One region of the Rhodoglobus sp. G.S.4 genome, then DNA from elsewhere that is predicted to be linked to it. Evidence: riboswitches for the same ligand, from Rfam matches in the RefSeq annotation. Region 1 holds a riboswitch; the other holds the start of a gene.
The links. A riboswitch is a leader RNA that binds a small molecule or an ion and turns the genes downstream of it on or off. The one in region 1 is predicted to bind glycine.

Region 1 (12,147 bases):
GGCGCTGCGGTCATCAAGGATGCGTTCGGCACTCCGCTCGCCGATGGCGATACGGTGAGCATCATCAAGGACCTCAAAGTTAAGGGCAGCCCCACGTCGATTAAGGTCGGAACGAAGGTGCGCAACATCCGCCTCGTTGATGGTGTTGGCGACCACGACATTGACTGCAAGGTTGACGGTTTTGGCCAAATGCAGCTTAAGTCAAGTGTGGTCAAGAAGGTGTAGCTGACACGTTCAACCTGAATCTCCCTCGGTAAAACTATGGTGCGGCATAGTATGGCGACGTCACAGAGTTGAGACGAGATGAGGAACCGATGGTGCTCCCTACAGCAGGCTGGTACGACGATGGATCTGACCGACAGCGTTGGTGGGACGGTCAAGTCTGGACGGATCAGTATCAGGACCCACAACCGCAGGAGGGCGGGCTCGGCGGCGTCATCAACAGAATTGAAGCAGAAGCCGTTGCGGGTGCCCAGCCTCGACCAGCAGCGACCGGCGCGACCTACGTTGTGCTCCAAGTCATCCTGAAAGAGAAGCTCTGGGGCACCGGATCGGGAAACCTTACCGAACTCGAACAGGCAGTAAACGCTCAAGCCGCGCTCGGCTACCGCCTGCACACCATCACGACCGCTACGTCCGGGACCAAGGGCCTCGGTGGCGGTGACCGAATTCAGACAACGATGGTCTTCGAGAAGCTCTCTTACTAGAGGCAGTTCACTTGTGCTGTGCTGCAAGCCTGCGCGAGAAGTCCCAGCTAGATGAAGGGCCGCAGGCGTAGGGTGACGGCATGACCGAAAAGCAGCCGTACACCCTCATCTCTGAGCATGATGGTTACGAAGTGCGGCTCTATCCCGCGCACATCCTTGCCCAGGTCGATGCCGATGGCTCATTCTTTGAGGCGGGAAATCAGGGCTTTCGGCCCCTCATCCGCTACATCAGCACGTCAAATATTTCGATGACGGCGCCGGTTATTCAAGCGCCGGGTGAAGCCAAGAGATACACCGTGAGTTTTGTGATGCCCGCCGGGGCAACGAGCGTTCCGGTCCCTCGCGATGCCACCGTGCGCACCGTTGATGTGCCCGAGCAGCGGGTCGCCGCTCGACGTTTTAGTGGCGGCTCGAACGAAGAAAAATACCAACAGAATGCGGATGCTCTGCTCGCCGCCCTCAAGCGTGACTGTCTTGCGCCCCTCGGCGCCGTCTATTTTGCTCGTTTTGACCCGCCGTGGAAGCCAGGCTTCCTCAAGCACAACGAAGCCCTCGTTGTCGTCCGCTAGCGACGCCACCACCCCGCCCTTCAGGAGCACATCATGACCCGTGTTGCCGCGATCGACTGCGGAACCAACTCAATCCGCCTCCTCATCGCCGACCTTGATGGGTTCGGCGGTCTGAGCGACGTCGTGCGCATCCTCGAAGTCGTGCGACTGGGGGAGGGCGTCGACCGCACCGGCCGCTTCAGCCCGGGTGCGCTCGACCGCACCCTCACGGCCGTACGCACCTACGCCGCGCTGTGCCGTGAGCATGGCGCTGAGCGCATCCGTTTCGTGGCAACATCTGCCACTCGGGATGCCGCCAACCGTGCCGAGTTCACCGACGCGGTCTTTGCGATTCTTGGCGTGCCGGTTGAAGTGATTCCCGGAACAGAAGAAGCCGCGCTGTCGTTCCGTGGCGCACTCACGGCGCTGCCCGCGTTCGGCCCCGACGACACCGCGCCAGCGCCGCAGCACCTCGTCGTCGACCTCGGCGGCGGTTCCACCGAACTCGTCCTCGGCGGCGACATCCCCGAAGTGGCATATTCGATGGATGTGGGCTGTGTGCGCCTCGCTGAACGCACCATCGTGAGCGACCCGCCTTCCGATTCTGAGCTCGCCGCCATCCACAGCGACGTCACCGCAGCCCTCGACATCGCCACCGCGACCGTCGACCTTTCGCAAGCGACGGAAGTCATCGGAGTCGCCGGCACCGTCACGACAATCACAGCGCACGCTCTCGGCCTCTCGAGCTACGACCCTGTCGCGATCAGCGGCAGTCGCCTTCCCCTCGCTGAAGTTCTTCGATCGTGCGAAGCTCTCACTCGCATGCCGCGCGCCGAACGCGCCGCCCTGCCCTACATGCACCCCGGTCGTGTCGACGTCATTGCGGCCGGTGCCGTCATTTGGGCCACCGTCCTGCAACGAGTGGCGGATGCCGCAGGCGCAGCCGGTCACCCGCTGGAGTGGATTACGACCAGCGAGCACGACATCCTCGACGGTGTCGCCCTCTCGCTGTGGAATAACGCCGACTCTGCACCTGTTCTGCCAGTATGACGAAAATTGGGTTCCTTTCCTTCGGACACTGGCAAGACGTTCAGGGGTCACGCACCCGCACCGGAGCTGACGCGTTGCTCCAGGCAGTGGAGCTCGCCGTTGCCGCAGAAGAAGTCGGAGTCGACGGTGCCTACTTCCGCGTGCATCACTTCGCGCGCCAGCATGCATCACCGTGGCCGTTGCTCTCCGCTGCCGCTGCGCGCACCAAAACAATCGAGCTCGGCACTGGTGTCATCGACATGCGTTACGAGAACCCGCTGGCGATGGCAGAACTCGCGGCGCAGGCAGACCTCATTGCCGCGGGGCGACTCCAGTTGGGCATTAGCCGAGGCTCACCCGAAACTGTGATCGATGGATGGCGCGCTTTCGGTTATGAACCGACAGCGGGAGAGAGCGATGCCGATATGGCTCGCACTCACACTGACCTGTTTCGTCGTGCGATCGCAGGCGCTGGGTTCGCCCCCGGCAACCCGCAGATGACGGGCACGAGCGCTCTTCAACCAATCCAGCCGCAGGCGCCAGGACTCAGCGAACGCATCTGGTGGGGTGCAGGCACCCGTGCCACCGCGATCTGGACGGCCGAGCAGGGCATGAACCTCATGAGTTCAACGCTCCTCACTGAAGACACAGGGGTTCCCTTTGACGAGCTTCAGGCTGAGCAGATCTCTCTGTTCCGGGACACTTGGGCGAGTGCCGGGCATGCCGGCGCGCCACGGGTTTCGGTGAGCCGCAGCATCCTGCCCATTATCGATGACGAGACCGAGTACTACTTTGGTGTTCAGGGGCAAGTCGAACAACGCGACCAAGTCGGAATGCTCGACGGCTCGCGCTCCCGCTTCGGCCGCTCCTACATCGGAGCTCCCGACGTGATCGCCGCTGAACTCGCGCGCGATGCAGCAGTGCAGGCCGCCGATACTCTGCTGGTTACCGTGCCCAACCAGCTCGGGGTCGAGTTCAACACTCGTATCCTCGAGGCTCTCGTGACGCACGTCATGCCCGTGGTCGACGCAAAGATTGCGCCCTCAATGGCCTAAGAATCCGATCTCCTTGTCGGCGTCGCCTTCCCCGAACGTAGTAATCGAATCGAATCGAATCGAATCGGGGAAGGGGGCACCTCCGACGGTAAGCGTCGGGATGCGCCGAGACTTGCCACTACTCGTGCGCGCCTCTCTTGGCCTGCGGTCGACTCAGGCTGCTTCGTTCGCATTCGTGCTGGCGACGGAAGCGGTGTCGATGCCAAAGCCCGTATCGCTGCTTCGTCCGCCCCGTGCTGCGGCGTTGCGCCCAAACCGCTCGAGCACGCGCAGCGCTCGCAGCGTATTCCAGCGGCTGGGCTTGCCGTCGCCGTCCTCCATTTCGAGGTGAACGCTCCCCGGGTGGGTGTTCTCGAGTAGCCACCGCCCGTCTTCGCCGCGTTTGCTTTCGACAAGCGCGAGTGCTTCATCCATCCGTGGATCATAAGCAGTTCCGGATGCCCGAAAGTAGTCGAGCGCGCGCAGCACGTCATAGTGCCATCGTGGGGGGAACGAGAATTGCAGCCATTTGTCATTGACAACATCACCGGTGCTGAGCCGGCGCATTAGGTGACGGTCTAGAAGATATTCGTGGCCCCGCCAGCGAGCAAGTGCTACCGCATCGTTGCCATCAACGGCGTCTTCATATTCGCGCAGGCCGTCAAGCACCGCGAGAGTGGTGTGAAAAGAGCTGCGTACCGAACCGTTTTCGGCTTCACAGTTCCACCCGCCATCTTCCATCTGTTCGCCAAGCAATCGTTCGACGATCCCCTCAACCCGCATGCCAAAGTAGGCACCGATTCCCACCGTGAGCCCGTTAATGCACGGCTCTACTTCGCCATCAAAGAATCGTGAACCGTCATACTCCCAACGACTGTTCTCGCGCACGCGCGCCACAGCGCCGCGAACGCGTGAGGCCGCCGGATCCACCCCGAGCTCACGCAGAAATTGGAGACTGAATGCGGTCGCCGTCCAGGGCTGCCCAGCCCCGTTGTAATGTTCGGGAAAGTAAGCTCCGCCTGCCCACTGACCGTCGGCGCCCTGAAGGTCGAGCACGCGGGAGGCCCATCCCGTCGTTGCAACCTTCGCTCGCTCTGATGCGACAACCTCGACCGGGGCATTAGCGAGATCTCGCAAAGTTTGCCACCGAATTGATGGGTCGGAGTCCAAGAGCCATGTCGTGACATCCATGGCGACACAGTACTCCTCAGCAGGCATCCAGCACAGGCCACCGCGGCGAATCGACATCAGAACTGCGGCAATAATGGAAGGATGACGCCCCACGAGCTTTCCACCCTCGCCAACGAGACGTACGTTTCGTTGACCACCTTTCGCAAGTCAGGGGATGCGGTGTCGACCCCGGTATGGATCGTCGCGGATGGCGACCGACTGCTCGTGACTACTGCACCTTCCTCAGGAAAAGTGAAGCGCATCCGCCACACGGATCGTGTTGAGCTGACTCCTTGCGATATGCGAGGCGCTGTCGCAGACGGCGCCGAAACCGTTATTGCCACCGCAGTTGTGCGCGATGATGCAGAAGCTCTAGAGGCGATGGATGCCGCTCTGCAGAAAAAGTACGGTGCCAAATACACGGCCATTCGGCTAGCGCAGAAAGTTCGGGGAACCGCAGGGCAGTCGGTGGCGGTCGAGTTGCGCGCCTAGGGTAACGGCTCGGGCGCAATAATTTTGCGCTACTAGTGACTATTTGTCGCGCCAAGGGATGTTTTGTCACTTTTCCGCGCAAAAACTGAAAATAACCTGTGGAGAGGCGATTTAGTGACGCGATTTTGTGTCACTATTGTGCATTACCCCTGAAAGGGGGTCAACTCTCGGTTCCCCCGAAACCGAGTGCACCCGTGATCGATGGAGTCCCCGTGTCCCGACCCCGCCACCGTTCAAGAACACTTAAATCTTGGCTCATTCGTATAAGCACGCCCGCATTGGCGACGCTGCTCACCTTGTCGCTCGCCAGCGGCGGCGCGATTGTGGCTCTCGCAGCGCAAAACAAGCTTGACGACTTTGTCGCCCAGACTTTCGGATGCTCCAACGCTACCGAGCTCATTGTTGTCGCCGATCCCACTATTTCGTCGACAGTCCAAACCGTTGCCAATGCTTTCAATTCAGAGCACATCGGCCAGTGCCTCTCTGCCAAGGTCGTGACGCAGCGTTCCGCTGACACTGCAGCCCTGCTTGCTTCGGGAACGTCAACCGGTGCCGACGCCTGGATTCCCGATTCGCCGGTGTGGCTCAATCGCGTGGAAAGCACTGCCACTTCACTCGGTCGCGAAGTCCCGGTAACTCAGGAGTGGGACTCGGTTGCATCGAGTCCTCTGGTGTTTGCGACTCCTGCGGTAAAGGTTGGCGAATTTGAGGCTGCAGAAGTCGGATGGTCGGCGGTACTTTCGGGCCGCTATCGCACTCTGCTACCCGACCCCGATAGCTCAGCCGCAAGCATGATCGCGCTCGCAACTCTCAACGATCTCGCTTCCGATGGTGATCCGGCCGATTTCGACCGAGCCCTCATCACTCTCGGTCGTTCCATTCCTGACTCCACTCAAGCGGCTTTCACCGAACTGCAAATTTCAGACTCGCGCATGGTTGCGTTGGCAACGGAGCGCGAAATTGTGGCGCACAATGCCTCCCATCCGGATGATCCGCTAGTGGCGCTGTATCCCGCTGAAGGCACGGCAGCCCTCACGTACCCTTTCGTACTCGTGGGAAACACAACGGTCTCGGAACTCGAATTGTCGCGCATGACAGAAGAGGAGCGTGCCACGATTGCAGAAGCAGAAACCACGAGGGCCTCGTTGCTTGAAGAGTTCGCCGAACTGGTCCGCGGGTCAGACGCGGTGCTCAACGCTGAAGGCTTCCGTGACAACGCCGGGGGAGGGGAGATTCTTGCTTCCGGTGTTATCGCCGCACCGACGGCAACCAAGTCGGTGGGAGACACCACCGAGCTCGTCTCGATCTTGCGCAACTGGAACGCACTCAACCTGCGCTCACGCATCCTGACGGTCGTCGACGTTTCTGGATCGATGCTCGAACGGGCTTGGGACGGGCAACGCCGCATCGAGATGTTCCAAAATGCTGCCGAAGATGCGTTCAGCACCCTTTCAGAAGACGACGAGCTCGGAATGTGGCTGTTCTCCAAAGAGCGCGTCGGAGCTGAGGATTGGGAAGATGTCGCCGGCATCCGCTCGATGAACGACCCCGAGCATGTCGAAAACCTGCAGGCGATCATCGACTCGCTACCCGCCCGCATCAATGGATACACCGGGCTCAATGACACTGTGCTCGCTGCCGTCACCCATGTGCGCGAAGACTACAACGCCGACAAGGTCAACTCAGTGCTGCTCATTACAGATGGGCGCAACGAAGATGACCACGGCATCTCGCTGCAGAAACTTCTCGACAACCTCACCGCAATGATCGACAAAAACACCGACGAACCAGTGCCTGTCGTGCTCGTCGGAATCGGGCCAGACACCGACGTCGAAGCGATGCGCAAGATTGCGCAAGCCACCGGCGGAACGGCCTACCAAGCAAACAACCCCACCGAGCTCAGCAATGTGATGCTCGAGGCGTTGTCCCAACGCGACTGCCGCCCGAACTGCAGTTAGCGAAAACACAGAGCACTGCGTCGCCCTAGCGTCGCAGTGCTCTGTGGCCCGAGTCGACGACGGAGGGACCCGTCAGAGCCTCAGGTCGATCACGCGCCAGCCGTCGGTGCTGTTTCGGCAGAACCGGCGGCTGGAACGCCGGCAGCAACATCCGAAGCCATTCGTGAACGCCGATCCAAATGGATGCCAGCAACCATGCAACGCACCGACCCGCCAGCCAACTCGATCGTCGGAATATCCAAGGGCACAATCTGGCAGCTAGCCTCAATCACTGAACGTTGCGCAGCAGTAAGGCTCGACAACGCGCGCGTCGACAACGCCAAGATGCGCCCACTCGAGCCCTTGAGCTCTAGTGCGTTTCCGGCAAAGTTAGCGATCTGGTCTGCGGTCAGGTCGATGAGAGTGCGTCCCGGTGCCGTCAAGCGCTCCGCGATCTCCATCCGACGATCGCCAGAAGCAATCAAATCGAGACCGATCATCGCGAAATCCGTGGCAATACACATCATCACATTGGTGTGATAAATCGGCACCCCGTGGCTATCACGGGCCTCAAACATCATCGGTTCATAGCCGAATGAGGCGCAAAAGCGTTCCAGCGCGAGCGGATTCGCGCGGTGCGACTCCGCCGCATACGCAACCCGGTTGGTGTGGTCGATGACCATCGCACCGGTGCCCTCAAGGTAAATTCCGTCGTGCTCTAGACCGGAATAGTCGACAACATCTTGCACGCGAAAGTCGTGCTTGAGCATTTCGACGACATCGGTGCGACGCTCAGTGCGACGATTCGGTGCATACATGGGGTAGACCGCAACACGGCCGCCACTGTGCGTCGAAAACCAGTTATTGGGGAACACGCTATCGGGGCGCGTGCTCTCCGTGTCTTCGAACACGTGGATGTTGACACCAGCGTCGCGCAACGTCTCCGCCACCATCGTCGACTCGGCATACGCGGCGCGAGCAATCTCATCCGGAGTGCGGGTGGGATCGGTCGACTGGAATGCGTTGTCGCTCGCGGTCTGACTATTCGGTGTAAACAGATGCGGGCGAATGAGAACGGCGGCGGACGGCGCTTGAACGCTCACTGAGGGCCTACGCGGTCAGCGCTGGTGCGCGCGAGACGAGTGAGAACAGGTCCTTCGGATCGGCGGGATTGGCGATGAGATCTAGATCTGTCGCGTAATCGGTGCCGCGAACAGCATCGAAAACGTAGCGCAACGCTGAGAAGTCTTCGATCGCGAAACCAACAGAGTCGAAGAGGGTCACTTCGCTTGGCGAGGTGCGACCGGCAGCGCGGCCAGCCAAGACTTCCCACAGTTCGGTGATCGGCGAGTCTGCTTCGAGCTGCTGAATCTCACCCTCGATGCGGGTCTGCTCGGGGAACTCAACAAACACCGTTGCGTCGCGCACGATTGACGCTTCGAGCTCCGTCTTACCTGGGCAGTCGCCGCCGATTGCATTGAGGTGCATGCCCGGCTCGATCATGTCGGAGGTGAGAATTGTGGCATTCGCTTTGTCTGCCGTGCAGGTGGTGACGATGTCGGCGCCAGAAACGGCATCCGCTGCAGAGGTCGCGCGCACAATCTGGAAGCCGAGTGGTTCAAGGTTGCGGATGAACTTGTCGAGGGCAGCGGGATCGGTGTCCCAAATGCGCAACTCGGTGATACCAAAGGCTGCGCGGAATCCGAGTGCTTGGAATTCTGACTGGGTACCGGTGCCGATGAGGGCGAGCACTTGTGCGTCAGGGCGAGCAAGGGCGCGAGCGGCGAGTACCGATGTTGCCGCGGTACGCAACGCTGTGAGCAGCGTCATCTCTGAGAAGAATGTGGGATAACCGTTGTCAACTCGCGCGAGCATGCCGAGAGCGGTGACGGTCTGGAAGCCGTTTCCTGGGTTTGAGGGGTGGCCGTTAACGTACTTAAAGGCGTACGTTTCGCCGTCGCTTGTTGGCATGAGCTCGATAACGCCCTCTGCCGAATGAGCGGCAACGCGAGCGGACTTGTCGAACTGAGGCCACTTGGCATAATCCTGCTCAAGGTAGCTGACGATGCCCATAATGATTGGCTCGATTCCGGTGTCGGCAATCCAGCGCCCCATGTTGTTGACGTCTACATAGTGGACCATGTCACTCCCTTCGTTTCGGTGTTACTGGTTCCCACGTTACGAATATGCACTATGCACACACAACAACCATTAGACGCGATTAGTTCACAACAACTGAGCAAAATTGAGAGCGCTATTGTACAATTTGCTCATGCCTCAATTGGATGATCTCGACCGACGTCTTCTCGCCGCCCTCAGGGCCGACGCGAGAGAGTCAATAGCGAGCCTGTCACGCCGACTTGGCGTCACGAGGGCAACCGTCACTAGTCGTATTGACCGCCTCGTTAGTGGTGGAACGGTACTCGGATTCTCGGTTCGCATTCGCGAAGACCGGGACCCGTCGACTATTCGAGCAATATCGTTCATCGAGGTCGAGGGGCGGTCGACGGATGCCGTGATTCGCAAGCTGCGCGGAGTTCCCGAGATTCACGAACTCCACACCACAAATGGCGCCTGGGATCTCGTCGCTGACATCCGCACCGACAGCCTGAGTAACTTCGACAGAGTGCTGGCGAGCATGCGCAACGTTGACGGCGTCGTCAACAGTGAGACGAGTTTGCTGCTCAGCTCAGCGCTGCTCTAACCCTTTTTGGCAGTGACAGAGGCGCGAGCATCCGCCCAGCATTGCTATGCTGAGCTAACAACTGAACATCGGGCCGCAACACGATGCGGGAGAGCCGGGCACACGGCGTTGGTCATCTTTCTGACTAGACGCCAGCACGGCACCGAAGGAGCAAGCCTCCCCGCCAATCTCTCAGGTTCATGTACCGCATCGCACTGGCCACTCTGGAAAGAGAACCTCGCATCACCATGAGGTTCCGCCGACGGTGAAAGCGCACTAGTTTGAAGGTGCGTGAAGCTCTCAGGCTCATCACAGAGGGGGAGTTCTATTCACTAGCCACGCGCCGGGAGAACTCCGTGACCGATGTATCAAATTCCGCAGCATCACCAGCTGAATCTTCACCTACTGTCGTGAGGTATTCGCCGCTGCACAGCATTCATGAGCAGTTGGGCGCCACCTTCACCGACTTCGCCGGGTGGATGATGCCGGTGCGATACAGCTCAGACCTTGCCGAACACCATGCGGTGCGCACGGCAGCCGGCATTTTTGACATCTCTCACATGGCCGAAATTCATGTGCGTGGTGCCGATGCTGGTGCTTTTCTCGACTTCGCGCTCGCTGGCAAGCTTTCCGGCATCGCCTTGGCGCAGGCAAAGTACAGTCTGCTGCTCAACGAGGCCGGCGGAATCATTGATGACCTCGTCACTTATCGTCTCGGTGATGATCACTTCTTGGTTGTCGCAAACGCGGGGAACCGTTTTGCCGCAGCGGTGGCACTTTCCGAGCGTAGTGCGGGCTTTGATGTTGCCGTCACCGACGAGAGTGACGATTACGCGCTCATCGCTGTGCAGGGCCCGGTTTCGCGGGCGATTCTCGAAGCGACTGCCGGTCTCACCGACTTCGCTACGCCGCTTGACGAACTCAAGTACTACCGCGAGACGGCCGCAACGTTTGCCGGTACCGACCTCATCATTGGTCGCACCGGTTACACCGGCGAAGACGGTTTCGAACTCTACATTCAGGTGGATGCCGCAGCCGACCTCTGGGCAGCACTCACGGTCGCTGGCGAACCTCTCGGTCTCGTGCCCGCCGGCCTTGCGTGCCGAGACACTCTGCGCCTCGAAGCGGGCATGCCGCTGTACGGTCACGAGTTGAACCTCAGCACCTTCCCGGTCCAGGCCGGTCTTGGTCGTGTTGTTGCGCTCAGCAAGGATGGCGATTTTGTTGGCCGCACTGCAATCGAAGCAGGACCGGATGCCGGTGCTCGCGTTCTCGTCGGACTCACCGCCGAGGGCCGTCGTGCCGGTCGCGCCGACTATCTCATCTTCCACGGCGACACCGAGGTCGGAATCATTACCTCCGGTGCACTTTCGCCGACTCTGGGTCACCCGATCGCTATGGCCTACGTCGATCCCGACGTGAGCGAGATCGGCACCGAGCTTCACATTGATGTGCGGGGCAGTCGCACTGCTGCATCCGTTGTTTCCCTACCCTTCTATAAGAGAGAGGCCTGATCATGGCTGAGAAGAGCGAATTGCAGTACACCGCCGAGCACGAATGGGTGCTCGTTGATGGAAACGTTGCGACCATCGGCATCACCGATTTTGCCGCGGGCAAGCTCGGTGACATCGTCTTCGTCGACCTCCCCAAGGTGGGCGCCACCGTCGCTGAAGGCAAAATTGTCGGCGAAATTGAGTCAACGAAGTCGGTAGGTGAACTCTTCGCTCCCGTTACGGGAACCGTCGTTGAAGCCAACGACGCCGTCTCCGACAGCCCAGAACTCGTCAACAGCGACCCTTTCGGCGAAGGCTGGCTGGTCAAGATCGAATTCACCGAACTTCCGTCGATGCTCAGCCTCGACGAATACACCGCACTGACAGGCGAATAATGCCCAACCCTTACATCAGCGGCACTTTCGCCGACCGTCACATCGGCACGGATGCTGCCGCTCAGGCGAGCATGCTTGCCGCCGTCGGCTACGACAGCCTCGAAGCCCTCGTCGATGCCGCAGTTCCGCCAGCGATCCACCAGACCCCGGTCGTCAATTCCACGATCCCTACTCCGGCTTCGGAGCGGGAAGCGCTCGCCGAACTGCGTGCCCTCGGCAACGCGAACAAGGTTCGTCGCAGCATGATTGGTCTCGGTTACTACGACACCATTACGCCGGCCGTCATCAAGCGCAATGTGCTCGAAAATCCCAGCTGGTACACGGCGTACACGCCGTACCAGCCCGAGATTTCGCAGGGGCGCCTCGAAGCGTTGATCAACTTCCAGACCATGGTTGCTGATCTTGCTGGCATGACGACAACGAACGCCTCGATGCTCGATGAGGGCACTTCGGCTGTCGAGGGCATGCTGCTCGCTCGCCGTGCTACTCGCGTGGAATCGAACGTGTTTATCGTCGACGCTGACACGCTTCCTCAGACCAAGGCTCTGTTGGAGAATCGGGCGGAGGCTGTCGGTATCGAGCTTATTGAGCTTGACCTGGCCACACTGGGAGCGAACCCTGAGCTACCGGAATGCTTCGGTGCGCTCATCCAGTACCCG
Region 2 (12,147 bases), 190 kb from region 1:
ATCTCCAGCGCCGAACAGAAGTGGGCGCAGCGCTCGAGCGTTGTCATGCTGCTTCCGCACGGTTATGAGGGCCAGGGGCCAGATCATTCGTCTGCCCGCATCGAACGCTACTTGCAGATGTGCGCCGAGAACAACATGATCGTGGCTCGCCCGTCAACACCTGCGTCGTACTTCCACTTGCTACGTCGTCAGGCCTATTCGCGTCCACGCCGCCCGCTAATCGTGTTCACCCCGAAGGCGATGCTTCGTCTGCGCGGTGCAACGAGCGATGTTGCTGACTTCACGAGTGGTCGCTTCGAACCCGTTATCGATGATGTCCGTCTCGAAGACAAGTCGGGCGTCACACGCGTCATCGTGACTTCAGGAAAGACGTACTACGACATCGTTGCCGAGCTCGACAAGCGCGAGATCAAGCACATCGCGGTAGTGCGCATGGAGCAGTTCTACCCGCTGCCCGTTACTGACATGACAGAGGTACTCGCGAAGTACCCGAACGCTGACATCGTGTGGACTCAAGATGAGCCCGAAAACCAGGGTGCTTGGCCGTTCATTAGTTTGGAACTGGCTCGTCACCTCAAATCAGGCGAAATCAAGCTTGCGTCACGTCCAGCTGCCGCCTCGCCGGCAACCGGATCGTCGAAGCGCAGCGCGCTTGAGCAAGCAGAACTGATCGATCACGCGATTACGCAGCCTTAGGGTCGCGGTTACGCCTTAACAGCGAAAGCGGGCGCCTTCTTCGGAGGATGCCCGCTTTCGCTGTTAAAGCGTTACTTCACGAGTACTCACTTATAGATCGCTACAAGTGACGTAAACGATAGAGCGATTTAGGCGTCTGCCAGCTTCGACAGGATCGCGTTACGCAGATCTTCTGGAGCCTTCTCGCGGCATGCCTGCTTGACTTTCAACTTCAGTGCGAGAGCAACGAGATGTTCACTCGAGCATGATTCGCAGTTATCCAGATGATCAGAAACATCTTGGAAATCGGCTTCGTTCAATTCGCGGTCGAGGTATTCCTCGAGCTCCGCTTTCGCTTTCTCGCAACCACAGTCGGTCATTTCGTGCTCCTAGATGATGCGGGCGTGCCGGGGGTGCGGTCACGCGCATAGTCGGCCAGTAGTTCACGCAGCATGCGACGGCCACGGTGCAGTCGGCTCATTACGGTCCCTACGGGGGTTTTCATGATGTCGGCGATCTCTTGATAAGAGAAGCCTTCAACGTCGGCAAAGTAGACAGCGAGTCGGAAATCTTCGGGGATCGACTGAAGAGCATCCTTCACGGCGCTATCGGGCAAGTGATCGATAGCTTCCGCCTCAGCAGAACGCGTGGAGACTGACTGGGTTATCGATTCTGCGCCACCCAGTTGCCAATCTTCCAGCTCATCAATGGTGCCTTGGTAAGGGCTGCGTTGGTTCTTGCGGTAAATATTGATGAACGTGTTGGTTTGGATGCGGTACAGCCAAGCCTTCAGGTTCGTGCCCTGCTGAAACTGCCCGAATGCCTGAAACGCTTTAACAAACGTCTCTTGCACAAGGTCGGCAGCGTCGCTGGGGTTACGGGTCATGCGCATCGCGGCGCCAAAGAGCTGGTCCATATACGGCAGCGCTTGTTCTTCGAATTGCCGTCGTTTGTCCGCCGCTGCGGTGTCGGTATCGCTCTGCTCAACTTCGTCGGTAGTCATCAGCGACAATTCTAGTTCGCTGATCACGGCATCCTGCTGAGTGCTCAGTAATGCAGTCATGCTGGTGCCTCCTCCGTAGTGGGTAAAACGTCGATACTCTTAGTAACTAATGTTCGTATCCAAGTATTCCAACCCAGAGTTCAGCCCCTACGACGACGACTCGGTTCCTGAGACGACGGTGCCCGGCAATTGGCCAGCACCGACGGTTACTCACGCCTTGGCAGAATCGTTGAGCCTCCCTGGCAGCAAGAGCCTGACGAACCGTGAGCTTGTTCTGGCAGCTTTGGCAGATGGCCCGTCGGTGCTGCATTCACCGCTTCACTCTCGTGACAGCGCGCTCATGATTGAGGCGTTACGCGCTCTCGGCGTCGGAATCACCGAAATCCCCACGGGCAACGTCTTTGGTCCGGATCTTGCCATTACCCCAGGCGAGCTCCAAGGTGGAAGCTCGATCGATTGTGGCCTCGCTGGTACCGTTATGCGTTTCTTGCCTCCAGTAGCAGCACTTGCTCTCGGGCCCATCGCCTTTGACGGGGATGAGGCGGCGCGCCGGCGACCCATGCGCACCACAATCGACTCGCTGCGCGCGCTTGGCGTTGATGTGTCCTCCGATGGACGAGGAACTCTTCCCTTCAGCCTCTACGGCATGGGGTCGGTCGCTGGCGGCGAAATTAGCATCGATGCGTCAGCCTCTAGCCAGTTCGTTTCCGGTCTGCTTCTCGCGGCTGCGCGTTTCGATAACGGCCTCACGCTGCGTCACACGGGCGAAAAACTACCAAGCATGCCTCACATCGAGATGACTATCGCCTGCCTAGCGGCGCGCGGTGTGATCGTTGACAGCCCAGAACCCGGGGTGTGGATTGTCCCGGCCGCTCCGATTCGGGCAATCGATGTCGCGCTCGAACCCGATCTTTCAAATGCTGCTCCTTTCTTAGCTGCTGCCGTAGTCGCGGGCGGAACAGTCACGATAGAGGGCTGGCCAGCATCCACGACACAGGTCGGTGCAGACCTCGAGCACCTACTAACGCTCTTCGGCGCTACGGCAACGCGCTCCGATGGTGCACTCACGATCGACGGCGGCGCTGGCATCATCGGCGGCGTCAGCTATCCAGGAATCGACCTCGACTTGAGCACCGGTGGTGAGCTCGCACCCGCAATCGTCGCGTTGGCTGCGCTCGCGTCATCGCCGAGCACGATCACGGGCATCGGTCATCTGCGAGGTCACGAAACAGATCGCCTCGCAGCGCTCAGCGCTGAAATCAACGCCCTCGGCGGAGCCGTAACAGAACTCGATGATGGCCTGCACATTGAGCCGCGCACACTCCATGGCGGAGTGTGGCACAGCTACGAAGACCACCGTATGTCGACCGCCGGCGCAATCATCGGCCTTGCAGTCGAGGGTGTCGAGGTCGAAGGTATCGACGCAACCGCAAAAACTCTGCCGCAATTCCCCGCACTTTGGGCAACGCTCGTTGGCGATGCCCCGCTCACGACCACCAGTCTTGGGTTGCTGTAACGATGAGTTGGCTCAGCGGAGATGACGAAGACGACGACCGCAAATACAGCGAATACGACGAGAGTTCGATTCGCATGCGTCCGAATCCCAAAGCGAACAAGCCGCGAAGCAAAATTCGCCCCGAGCACGCCGACGCCATCGAGGGTCGCGTGTTCAGCGTCGACCGCGGACGCTACGGAATCTGGGTTGCTGAAGGCACCGACGACGAACGCCAAATCATTGCCGCACGTGCCCGCGAACTGGGGCGAAATCAGCAAGGCAAAGTCTCGGTCGTCCCCGGCGACTGGGTCGACCTCGTCGGAGACACGAGCGGAACAGAAGGAACGTTGGCGCGTATCGTTCGCATCCGCGAGCGCAAGACCCTACTTCGCCGCAGTGCAGATGACACGGATGCCGTAGAACGCATCATTGTGGCCAACGCCGACCAGATGCTCATTGTCGTTGCCGCCGCCGACCCTGAGCCGCGACCGCGTCTGGTCGACCGCTATCTGGTGGCGGCTTACGACGCCGGAATTACTCCCATCCTGTGCATCACTAAGACTGACCTGCAAGATCCGGCTGAGTTCTTGGAGAACTTTGCGGGGCTCGAGTTTCGGGTAATCGCGAGCCGGTCAGATGAGGTTCCGCTTGAGGAGCTTCGGCAAATCTTGGATGGCCACACCACGGTGGCTGTCGGTCACTCGGGTGTCGGAAAGTCCACGCTGGTAAATGCGTTGGTTCCTGATGCGAATCGTGCTGTCGGCCACGTGAATGCGGTTACCGGCCGGGGGCGCCACACCTCATCTTCAACGATCTCTTACCGTGTTGGCTCTGGTTGGGTGGTCGATACTCCCGGAGTGCGTTCCTTCGGTTTAGGTCATATCGACCCTGGCAAGATTTTGTCGTCGTTCACCGATTTAGCGGTTCTTGCTGAGGAGTGCCCCCGCGGCTGCACCCATCTTCCGGATGCTCCAGACTGTGCAATCGCCGAAGCGGTGGCCGCTGGCGATCTTGGCGAGGTCGGAAAACTGCGATTGGATTCCTTCCAGCGACTCATCACGACGCTGGGTTCCACTAGCGTGTAGGGGTGACCGAATACACTCTCGCTGACGATCTTTCTCTTGCTCTCGCGCTGGCGGGAGATGCTGACCTCATCTCGCTCGATCGCTTCACGGCGCTCGATCTTGAGATCACCACCAAGCCTGACCGCACACCGGTAACGGATGCCGACAAGGCTGTCGAGCGAAGCATCCGTGCCGGTATTGCTGCTGCGCGCCCGGGAGATTCCATTCTCGGCGAAGAGTACGGTGAGGCAGGCAACTCGAGCCGTCAATGGATTATCGATCCCATCGACGGAACATCAAACTTTCTCCGCGGTGTTCCCATCTGGGGCACCCTGATCTCGCTCGTCATTGATGGCGTGCCTCAGGTCGGAGTCGTCAGCTCGCCCGCTCTCGGCAAACGCTGGTGGGCCGCAACCGGTCATGGTGCTTTTGCTCAGGCACACGATGGAGAGCCAGAACAGATCTTTGTGAGCAAAGTTGCGTCGCTTGAGGCCGCCTCCATTAGCTACAACAGCCTTTCCGGCTGGGATGGCGTTGGTCGACTCGATGCGGTCATCGCTCTAACTCGGGCTACCTGGCGTTCGCGGGCGATTGGCGACATGTGGGCGTATATGCTGCTGGCCGAGGGCGCGTTGGATGTCGTTGGCGAGTTCGATCTCCAGCCGTATGACATGGCTGCGCTGATTCCCATTGTGCTCGAAGCGGGTGGACAGTTCACCTCGATTGAGGGCGAGGCTGGGCCGTGGCATGGGAGCGCTTTGGCGACTAACACACTGCTGCACGATGAAACGCTAGAGCTGTTGCGTTCTTACCAATAGTTCACCCGTTTGGGGTACCTGTGAATACGCTGAGTTGACTAGGCTTAACTTATCCTCGGCATTTTTACATTCTCACGAAAGCGACTGACCCTAATGACGACAGAAAAAATCTGGCGCCGGGCGTTCGTAATCGCAACAGTGGCTACCGCAACGGTAGCCCTCAGCGGTTGCAGCATCCTCACTCTTGTAGCCAATGGATTTTCGGATGCCGTAGATCCCGGCCCCGGCACGACTCAAGATGTTTTCAGCCTCGTCGTTGGGGACTGCGAAGCCGGTGCTCCCGCTGAGGGCGAAGTCTCCCAGACGAAGACAATCGACTGCGCTGAACCTCACGAAGGCGAAATTTACGCGGCTTCGTATCTGGCAGAGGGCGATTTCCCCGGTGACGACGTCATCGCCGCTCAAGCGGAAACCGATTGCCTTGTCGAGTTCGAGTCGTTCATCGGTGTGAATTACGAGGATTCGATGTACGACTACTCCTGGTATTACCCCACTGAGAGAAGCTGGGCTGACGGAGATCGCGAGATTCTTTGCATCGCCTATGACTATGAGGGAAACCAGATCACAGGGTCTCTCGCTGGAGTCGCAAAATAAGACTGCGTGCGAGCGGCTGTCGAAGATCTGTATCTTCGATAGGCGCTCTATTCGTCAAGGGAACAATTGGTGACCGCGATGGTGTTGCAACCAGTAGCCGGATGAGAAACGCTGGTAGTTCCTCGAACACAGGGCGGTAGCAACAATGAAGATCGAATTTCCGGGATCCGACGACACTATGCTCGCTGCCCGACTGGAACTTCCTGAGGGCACACCAGCAGCATTCGCGCTGTTTGCCCACTGCTTCACGTGTTCAAAAGACTCGTTCGCCGCCTCCCGTATTTCGCGAGCGCTCGTTGACTACGGGGTCGCAGTTCTGCGCTTTGACTTCACAGGGCTTGGCGGATCTGACGGTGACTTTGCCAACACAAACTTCACGTCGAACATTGAAGATGTCGTTGCCGCGACTGAGTTTTTGCGAGACAACTACCGCGCGCCATCGTTGTTGATCGGGCACTCGCTCGGCGGCGCTGCCGTTCTCGCTGCCGCCCATCGCATTCCTTCAACTCGCGCGGTGGTGACGATCGGCGCCCCAAGCGACCCTTCGCACATCACAAACCTGTTCGGTGCTGCGAACGCTGAAATCGAGAGTCGCGGCGAAGCCCAGGTTCAGCTTGGCGGGCGTGAGTTTCGCATTCGCAAGCAATTGCTCGACGACATTGCCGCTCAGCCGCAGTCCGCGAGGTTGCGAGATTTGGATGCAGCACTCCTCGTCGTTCACTCCCCCATCGATCAGACGGTGGGCATCGACAACGCACGCGAGATTTTCGAAACTGCTCGGCACCCCAAATCCTTTGTTGCACTCGACGGAGCGGATCACCTGCTCAGCAACCGCGACGATGCGACCTTCGCTGCAAGCATCATCGCGGCCTGGGCTGCTCGCTATGCCTTCGACGGTGCTGAGACCCCGACTTCAGCCGAAGGCCCGATGACCGTCATCGAGCCGAGCGCCGCTGTCACTACCGACGGTCGTTCAGTTATTGTCCGCGAAAGCGGTCCAGCTCGATATGAACAGCGAGTACTCGCATCGGGGCATGAGTTCATCTCTGACGAGCCTGCACCGCTCAGCGAAAACCACGGACCGAGTCCCTACGATTTGATTCTTGCCGGTCTCGGAAGCTGCACGTCGATCACCATCCGCATGTACGCCGATCGCAAGAAGATGCCCTTGACGGGGGTGAGCGTGCGCTTGACTCGCGAGCGACTGGATGCCGCGACCTGCGAGCATTGCACGGCCACCGAGGGAACCGTCGAGCACATTACGCGCGAGCTCACTCTTGACGGCGATCTCAGCGACGAGCAACGTCAGGCGCTTCTCGTGATTGCCGATAAGTGTCCGGTGCATCGCACCTTGGAGGGCGAGATTTCAATCACAACCAGCGTTACCGCGGCGACAGGGTAGCGACCACCTATCGACATCGCCTAGAACTCTCAGCAGTCTCGCTATAGAGTTATTAGGCAACCCTTATTTTAAGATGAAATGAGCCGGCCCTCGCGCCAACCGCCTATGACCATTGAACGCGATTCCGCCAAGCACCCCCTAATCATCCGCCGGGTCACTGTTAGCGCGGTGAGCCACCCCACGCCGACCATCGCTCGCATCACCCTGAGCGGTGACGAACTCGACGGGTTCGTGGCCAGCGGACCTGCCGACCACGTCAAAATCTTCTTTCCTGACCCCTCGACTGGAGAGCTTTCCGCTCCCGTCATGACCGAGTCTGGCATCAGCAAGCCCCAGGGCGGTGTCGTGATTTCCCGCGATTACACGCCTCTCGGTTTCCGCAGCTCAGAGGGTCAGCACGAGCTTGATATTGATTTTGTTGTTCACGGCGATGAAGGTCCCGCTTCCGCTTGGGCCGGCCACGCCCGCATCGGGGATCCTCTCGTGATCGCTGGACCCCGTGGGTCAAAGTTGCTCCCCCGTGGCGCAACGCACGTAATCCTTATCGCTGACGAAACCGCTCTGCCAACCAGCTCGCGGTGGATCGATATGCTTCCCACTTCGGTGCACGTCACTGCGTTGTTTGATGTTGCCGATGAGACCGTCGAGAGCTATTTCAGCCCCGAACAGAAAGCACGCATGTCTGCTGAGTGGTTCTACCGCCGCGACGGGCTCGGCCAACTCGACGCTGCGCTCCGGGCACTCGGAGAGATTGGCGAATCGACCTACATTTTCCTCGCTGGCGAAGCCACAACGCTTGTCCCTTTGCGCCGCTACCTACGCCGAGAACTGGGTCTGCCCAAACAGCAGGTTTCAGCAGATGGCTACTGGCGTCGAGGAGTCACGAATGCTGACCACCATGAACCGCTCGATCCCACCGATCCGGAAGACTAAAAGAGGCACGCACTCGCGCTGCGCATCCTGACTGCTTGCTCAATTGCGCCTCAGCATCCGCCAGATAGCCGGTCGTCGTTCTCGACCGAAGTGTATGCTGATGGCACAAGTGAACAGCCGTCATACCGCTGCGGGAGAGCCCTTCCGATCGTTGGTTGGCGCCGTAGGAGCAAACCCTCTCCGGGAATCTCTCAGGCACCAGTACCGCAGTGGCTAGGCAACTCTGAAAAGTAGTCGGCCCTGTCCGACTCGCCGACGGGGCAACGTAACGCCACAAGCGTGCGGAAACTCTCAGGCCCGATACAGAGCGGAGAGGACTCAACGACGCCCGCACGAAGATGTGTGGTGAAGAAATGGAGTCACCGTGCCAATTCGCAATCTGACGCCCCGAACCGAAGTACCGACACCCTCGCTCGAAGAGGTGCCCCTCAGCAGCTTCGACCTGTTCACGGTCGGCATTGGCCCATCTAGCTCCCACACCGTCGGCCCCATGCGTGCTGCCGCATCATTCGCTGCCGACCTTGCCGAACACGGGATGCTCGACGCTGTCACGTCGCTCCAGGTCCGGCTCTATGGTTCTCTCGCCGCTACCGGTGCTGGTCACGGCACGATGAGCGCTGTGCTCATCGGGTTGGAGGGCAAACTACCCGACCAGGTTCTTCCAGCAGAGATGGAAAAGATTCTCGAACGAATTGAGAGTACGGGCGTCCTGCAGCTTGCGGAGACACACGAAGTTCCGTTCACGGAGGGCGCGATCGCACTCCACCCGCTCACAGTTCTCGACGGACATCCGAACGGTATGCGATTTGCCGCATACGACAAAGATGACATCGCAGTCCTTGAAGCGACCTACTTCTCCATTGGTGGCGGCTTCATCTACCGGGAGGGTGACAACCGCGACGGCAGCTCGTCCACCGGCCCCGCAGCGGTTGCTGATCCCCTACCCTTCCGTACTGCGGCCCAGCTCTTGGCTCACTGCCGGGCTGAGGGCCTGAGCTTCAGCGGCGTGATGCTTCGAAATGAACTCGCGCGCCGCAGTTACGACGAAGTCGCTGCAGGACTCCTTCACATTCGTGACGTCATGGATGAGTGTAAGAACAATAGCCTTGAGCGCACCGGCAACCTTCCCGGCACTCTGAATGTGCGTCGACGGGCACCCGACTGGCACGCTCGTCTCCGCCGCGAAGACCCCGACCGTGACCCCGCTTTCTGGCAAGAGTGGGTCAACTTGGTCGCTCTCGCCGTCAACGAAGAAAACGCTTCTGGTGGTCGCGTCGTCACGGCACCAACAAACGGCGCAGCAGGCATCATCCCCGCGGTGCTGTTTTATGCCACTCACTATGCTCCCGGCATGAGAGACGCTGACCAGGCAACAAAGGATGATGCGACAGTGCGCTTCCTGCTCGCCAGCGCCGCCGTTGGGGTGCTCTATAAGCGCATGGCATCGATCTCGGGTGCTGAAGTTGGATGTCAGGGTGAAGTTGGTTCCGCATCATCAATGGCCGCGGCGGGACTAGCCGAGATCTTGGGCGGAACACCAGAACAGGTAGAAAACGCCGCCGAAATCGCGATGGAACACAATCTTGGTCTGACCTGTGACCCGATCGGTGGTCTTGTACAGATCCCCTGCATCGAGCGAAATGCTATTGCGGCGGCCAAGGCAATCAACGCCGCAAAAATGGCACTGTGGGGCGACGGCACGCATCGGGTTTCACTCGATGAGGTCATTATTACGATGGCTGAAACGGGCAAGGACATGAGTTCTCGCTACAAAGAGACTTCCATGGGCGGTCTCGCTGTCAATGTTGTGGAGTGCTAACGCGCGGCACGCACATAGCGAAGTAGTAGTGCGCCGTCATCGCCACCGAGTGCTTGCGCCAGTGCCATCTCTTGCGGGGCTGCATCGGCAGCGTCCACAATGCGGCGGGCAGAACCGCCTTCGATGCGCGGGCTAATAGTCAGACAGAGTTCGTCGACCACGCCTTGAGCGATCATCGTCGCAAATAGTGTTGGCCCGCCCTCACTATGCAATTGGGGGTAGCCGCGATCGGCAAGGAGATGCTTCAACTCGACAGTATCGACCTCGGTGTCGCCGGCAACGACTACATCGGCGACTTCCTCCAGTGCGGCACGCGCCTGCGGTGACGCGCTCTCCGTTGTGATCACGAATGGACGCACAGCGTAGCCAGCAAGATCCTTGGGCTCAAGCCTCAAGGATGCACTAACGATGGCAAACCGCGGTTGGGCAGCGAGGCCGTTGGCCACTCTCCATTCCGCTGCATCATGGTCTAAGGCCAAATTTCGGTAGCCTTCCTGACGAACGGTTCCCGCACCAACGACAATGACATCGGCAAGCCGTCTCAAGAGTGCGAAGACTCGCGCGTCCGTCGCAGTCCCGAGTGGGCCTGATGTTCCCTCGTGGGTTGCTGCACCATCAATGCTTGAGACAAAGTTGGCCCGTAACCACGGCACCGAACGATCCGCGACCGCATAGCTTGCCAGTAGCTGTTGGTCGCTCAGTTCGCTGCCAGCAGTCAATGCACGAATTTCGGATGCGGCCTCCATCAGGTTCTACCTCTCATTTGCGTCGGACATGTTGTGTTTCAGCTGCGCAGGCTCGCGCAATCCTAAAATGGCTTCAGCGATGCGTATGGCTGCGACGCTCTCTGCCACTTCGTGCACCCGAACCACTCGCGCACCGTTCAATACGCAAGCCACGGCTGCGGCTAGTGAACCTTCGAGGCGCTGAGATTTCGGTTTGTCGAGCACTTCGCCGATGAAGTCTTTATTAGAAAGCGCCACGAGTGTTGGCAGGCCGAGTGCGGTGATGACATCGAGGTGTCGTGTGAGTTCAAGACTATGCAGGGTGTTCTTATTCAGGTCATGTCCTGGGTCGACAAATAGTCGTTCTTCGGAGATGCCCGCGGCAGTGGCGCGCTGCACCCGTTCGGCCAAGAAGTCACGGACTTCCTTGGCGACGTCCTCGTATTGAGGTCGCGCGAATTGGGTCCGCGGCCGCGCGCGCGAGTGCACAAGCACGAGGGATGCATCGCTCTCAGCCACTATGGCGGCGAGGTCGGGGTCGCTCAGGCCAGTGGTGTCATTGATCACGTTGGCACCGGCCGCAATGCTGCGACGCGCAACCTCTGCGTGAAAAGTATCGACGGAGATTACGACATCAGATTGCGCCCGCAGCTCTTCCACTACAGGAACAACACGCGCTGCTTCGTCCTCAACGCTCAGAGGGTCACCTGGCGCAAAGGGAACTCCCCCGATGTCGACCCAGTCAGCTCCCTGCTTCACTGCGAGAATGGCCGCAGCGACGGCATCCTCAAGGGCGAAGTTGGCCCCCGAATCGTAGAAGGAGTCAGGGGTTCGATTGACGATCGCCATCACCGCAACCTGCCGGGAAAAATCGAACGGGCGGTTACCAATGGTGCGACGGGGATGCCGGAGCGGCGGCAGCGCAAAACTCATACTCCCTATACTGGGCGATGATGCTGACAAGCGCATCGAGAGCACCCCCCTGAAGTAGGTTCTTGGTCGCATTCTTCTTTTTTGCGACGACCCGACTATCCGTCAACGACGCAGGAGTGCCGTTGAGAGGGGCCTTAGCCGATGAACAGCAGCGTTCCCGCCACAACGGATGCTGCGGCAATAAGCAACGCGATAGCGAGCAGCACCGCGTGCACCCGGTAGAACGCCGTCGGCTTGCCGGCCGCATCCCGTGCCCGAGAGTCAGCGCTTACGCGTCGGAAGAACTGGGGCCAGGCTACAACGTTGAAGGCAGCACTGACAAAGAGGATGATTGCGGCAAACAGCTCCATGATGATCCCAGCCTACGCGGCCCAGCGGCGATCTCACGTCACGCTGCTGCTCTGACGTGCGCGACAATGGGCTGATGGAGGAGCTCACTTTACGCGGCGGCATCGGCGCTCAAGTCCAGTCGGAGTTCGAGGTCAAACGCTCCCGATTTGTTGGCCGCATTGTGCGCGTTGCTACTGAGGCTGAGGCCCGCGAAGTCATTGAGACAGCCCGCAAGGAGCACTGGGATGCACGCCATCACTGCTCTGCCTTCATACTGGGATCGAGCGCAACTCCTCATCAGGTGCGGCGATCGAACGATGATGGCGAGCCGTCCGGAACGGCTGGCCGCCCAATTC

Region 2: it holds a riboswitch for glycine, as region 1 does, so the genes downstream of both, AC061P_RS04670 (L-serine ammonia-lyase) here and gcvT (glycine cleavage system aminomethyltransferase GcvT) in region 1, are expected to answer to the same signal.

Annotation. Positions count from the first base shown of each region.
Region 1 covers NZ_CM152748.1:771,609-783,755, forward strand. Annotated here, with positions in the region: gene AC061P_RS03800 (zinc ribbon domain-containing protein YjdM) at 1-225, shown strand, start outside; gene AC061P_RS03805 (DUF2510 domain-containing protein) at 315-707, shown strand; gene AC061P_RS03810 (SOUL family heme-binding protein) at 788-1,276, shown strand; gene AC061P_RS03815 (Ppx/GppA phosphatase family protein) at 1,310-2,305, shown strand; gene AC061P_RS03820 (LLM class flavin-dependent oxidoreductase) at 2,302-3,339, shown strand; gene AC061P_RS03825 (prenyltransferase/squalene oxidase repeat-containing protein) at 3,493-4,602, opposite strand; gene AC061P_RS03830 (PPOX class F420-dependent oxidoreductase) at 4,591-4,980, shown strand; gene AC061P_RS03835 (VWA domain-containing protein) at 5,277-6,938, shown strand; gene ctlX (citrulline utilization hydrolase CtlX) at 7,028-8,020, opposite strand; gene AC061P_RS03845 (ornithine cyclodeaminase) at 8,028-9,059, opposite strand; gene AC061P_RS03850 (Lrp/AsnC family transcriptional regulator) at 9,190-9,621, shown strand; glycine riboswitch at 9,698-9,818, shown strand; glycine riboswitch at 9,820-9,922, shown strand; gene gcvT (glycine cleavage system aminomethyltransferase GcvT) at 9,957-11,114, shown strand; gene gcvH (glycine cleavage system protein GcvH) at 11,117-11,488, shown strand; gene gcvP (aminomethyl-transferring glycine dehydrogenase) at 11,488-12,147, shown strand, end outside.
Region 2 covers NZ_CM152748.1:957,383-969,529, reverse strand. Annotated here, with positions in the region: gene AC061P_RS04715 (multifunctional oxoglutarate decarboxylase/oxoglutarate dehydrogenase thiamine pyrophosphate-binding subunit/dihydrolipoyllysine-residue succinyltransferase subunit) at 1-696, shown strand, start outside; gene AC061P_RS04710 (zf-HC2 domain-containing protein) at 825-1,055, opposite strand; gene AC061P_RS04705 (sigma-70 family RNA polymerase sigma factor) at 1,052-1,678, opposite strand; gene aroA (3-phosphoshikimate 1-carboxyvinyltransferase) at 1,788-3,194, shown strand; gene rsgA (ribosome small subunit-dependent GTPase A) at 3,197-4,258, shown strand; gene AC061P_RS04690 (inositol monophosphatase family protein) at 4,261-5,055, shown strand; gene AC061P_RS04685 (septum formation family protein) at 5,149-5,649, shown strand; gene AC061P_RS04680 (bifunctional alpha/beta hydrolase/OsmC family protein) at 5,795-7,051, shown strand; gene AC061P_RS04675 (siderophore-interacting protein) at 7,157-7,984, shown strand; glycine riboswitch at 8,106-8,201, shown strand; gene AC061P_RS04670 (L-serine ammonia-lyase) at 8,349-9,803, shown strand; gene AC061P_RS04665 (pyrimidine reductase family protein) at 9,800-10,549, opposite strand; gene folP (dihydropteroate synthase) at 10,556-11,461, opposite strand; gene AC061P_RS04655 (SCO4848 family membrane protein) at 11,596-11,811, opposite strand; gene AC061P_RS04650 (IMPACT family protein) at 11,886-12,147, shown strand, end outside.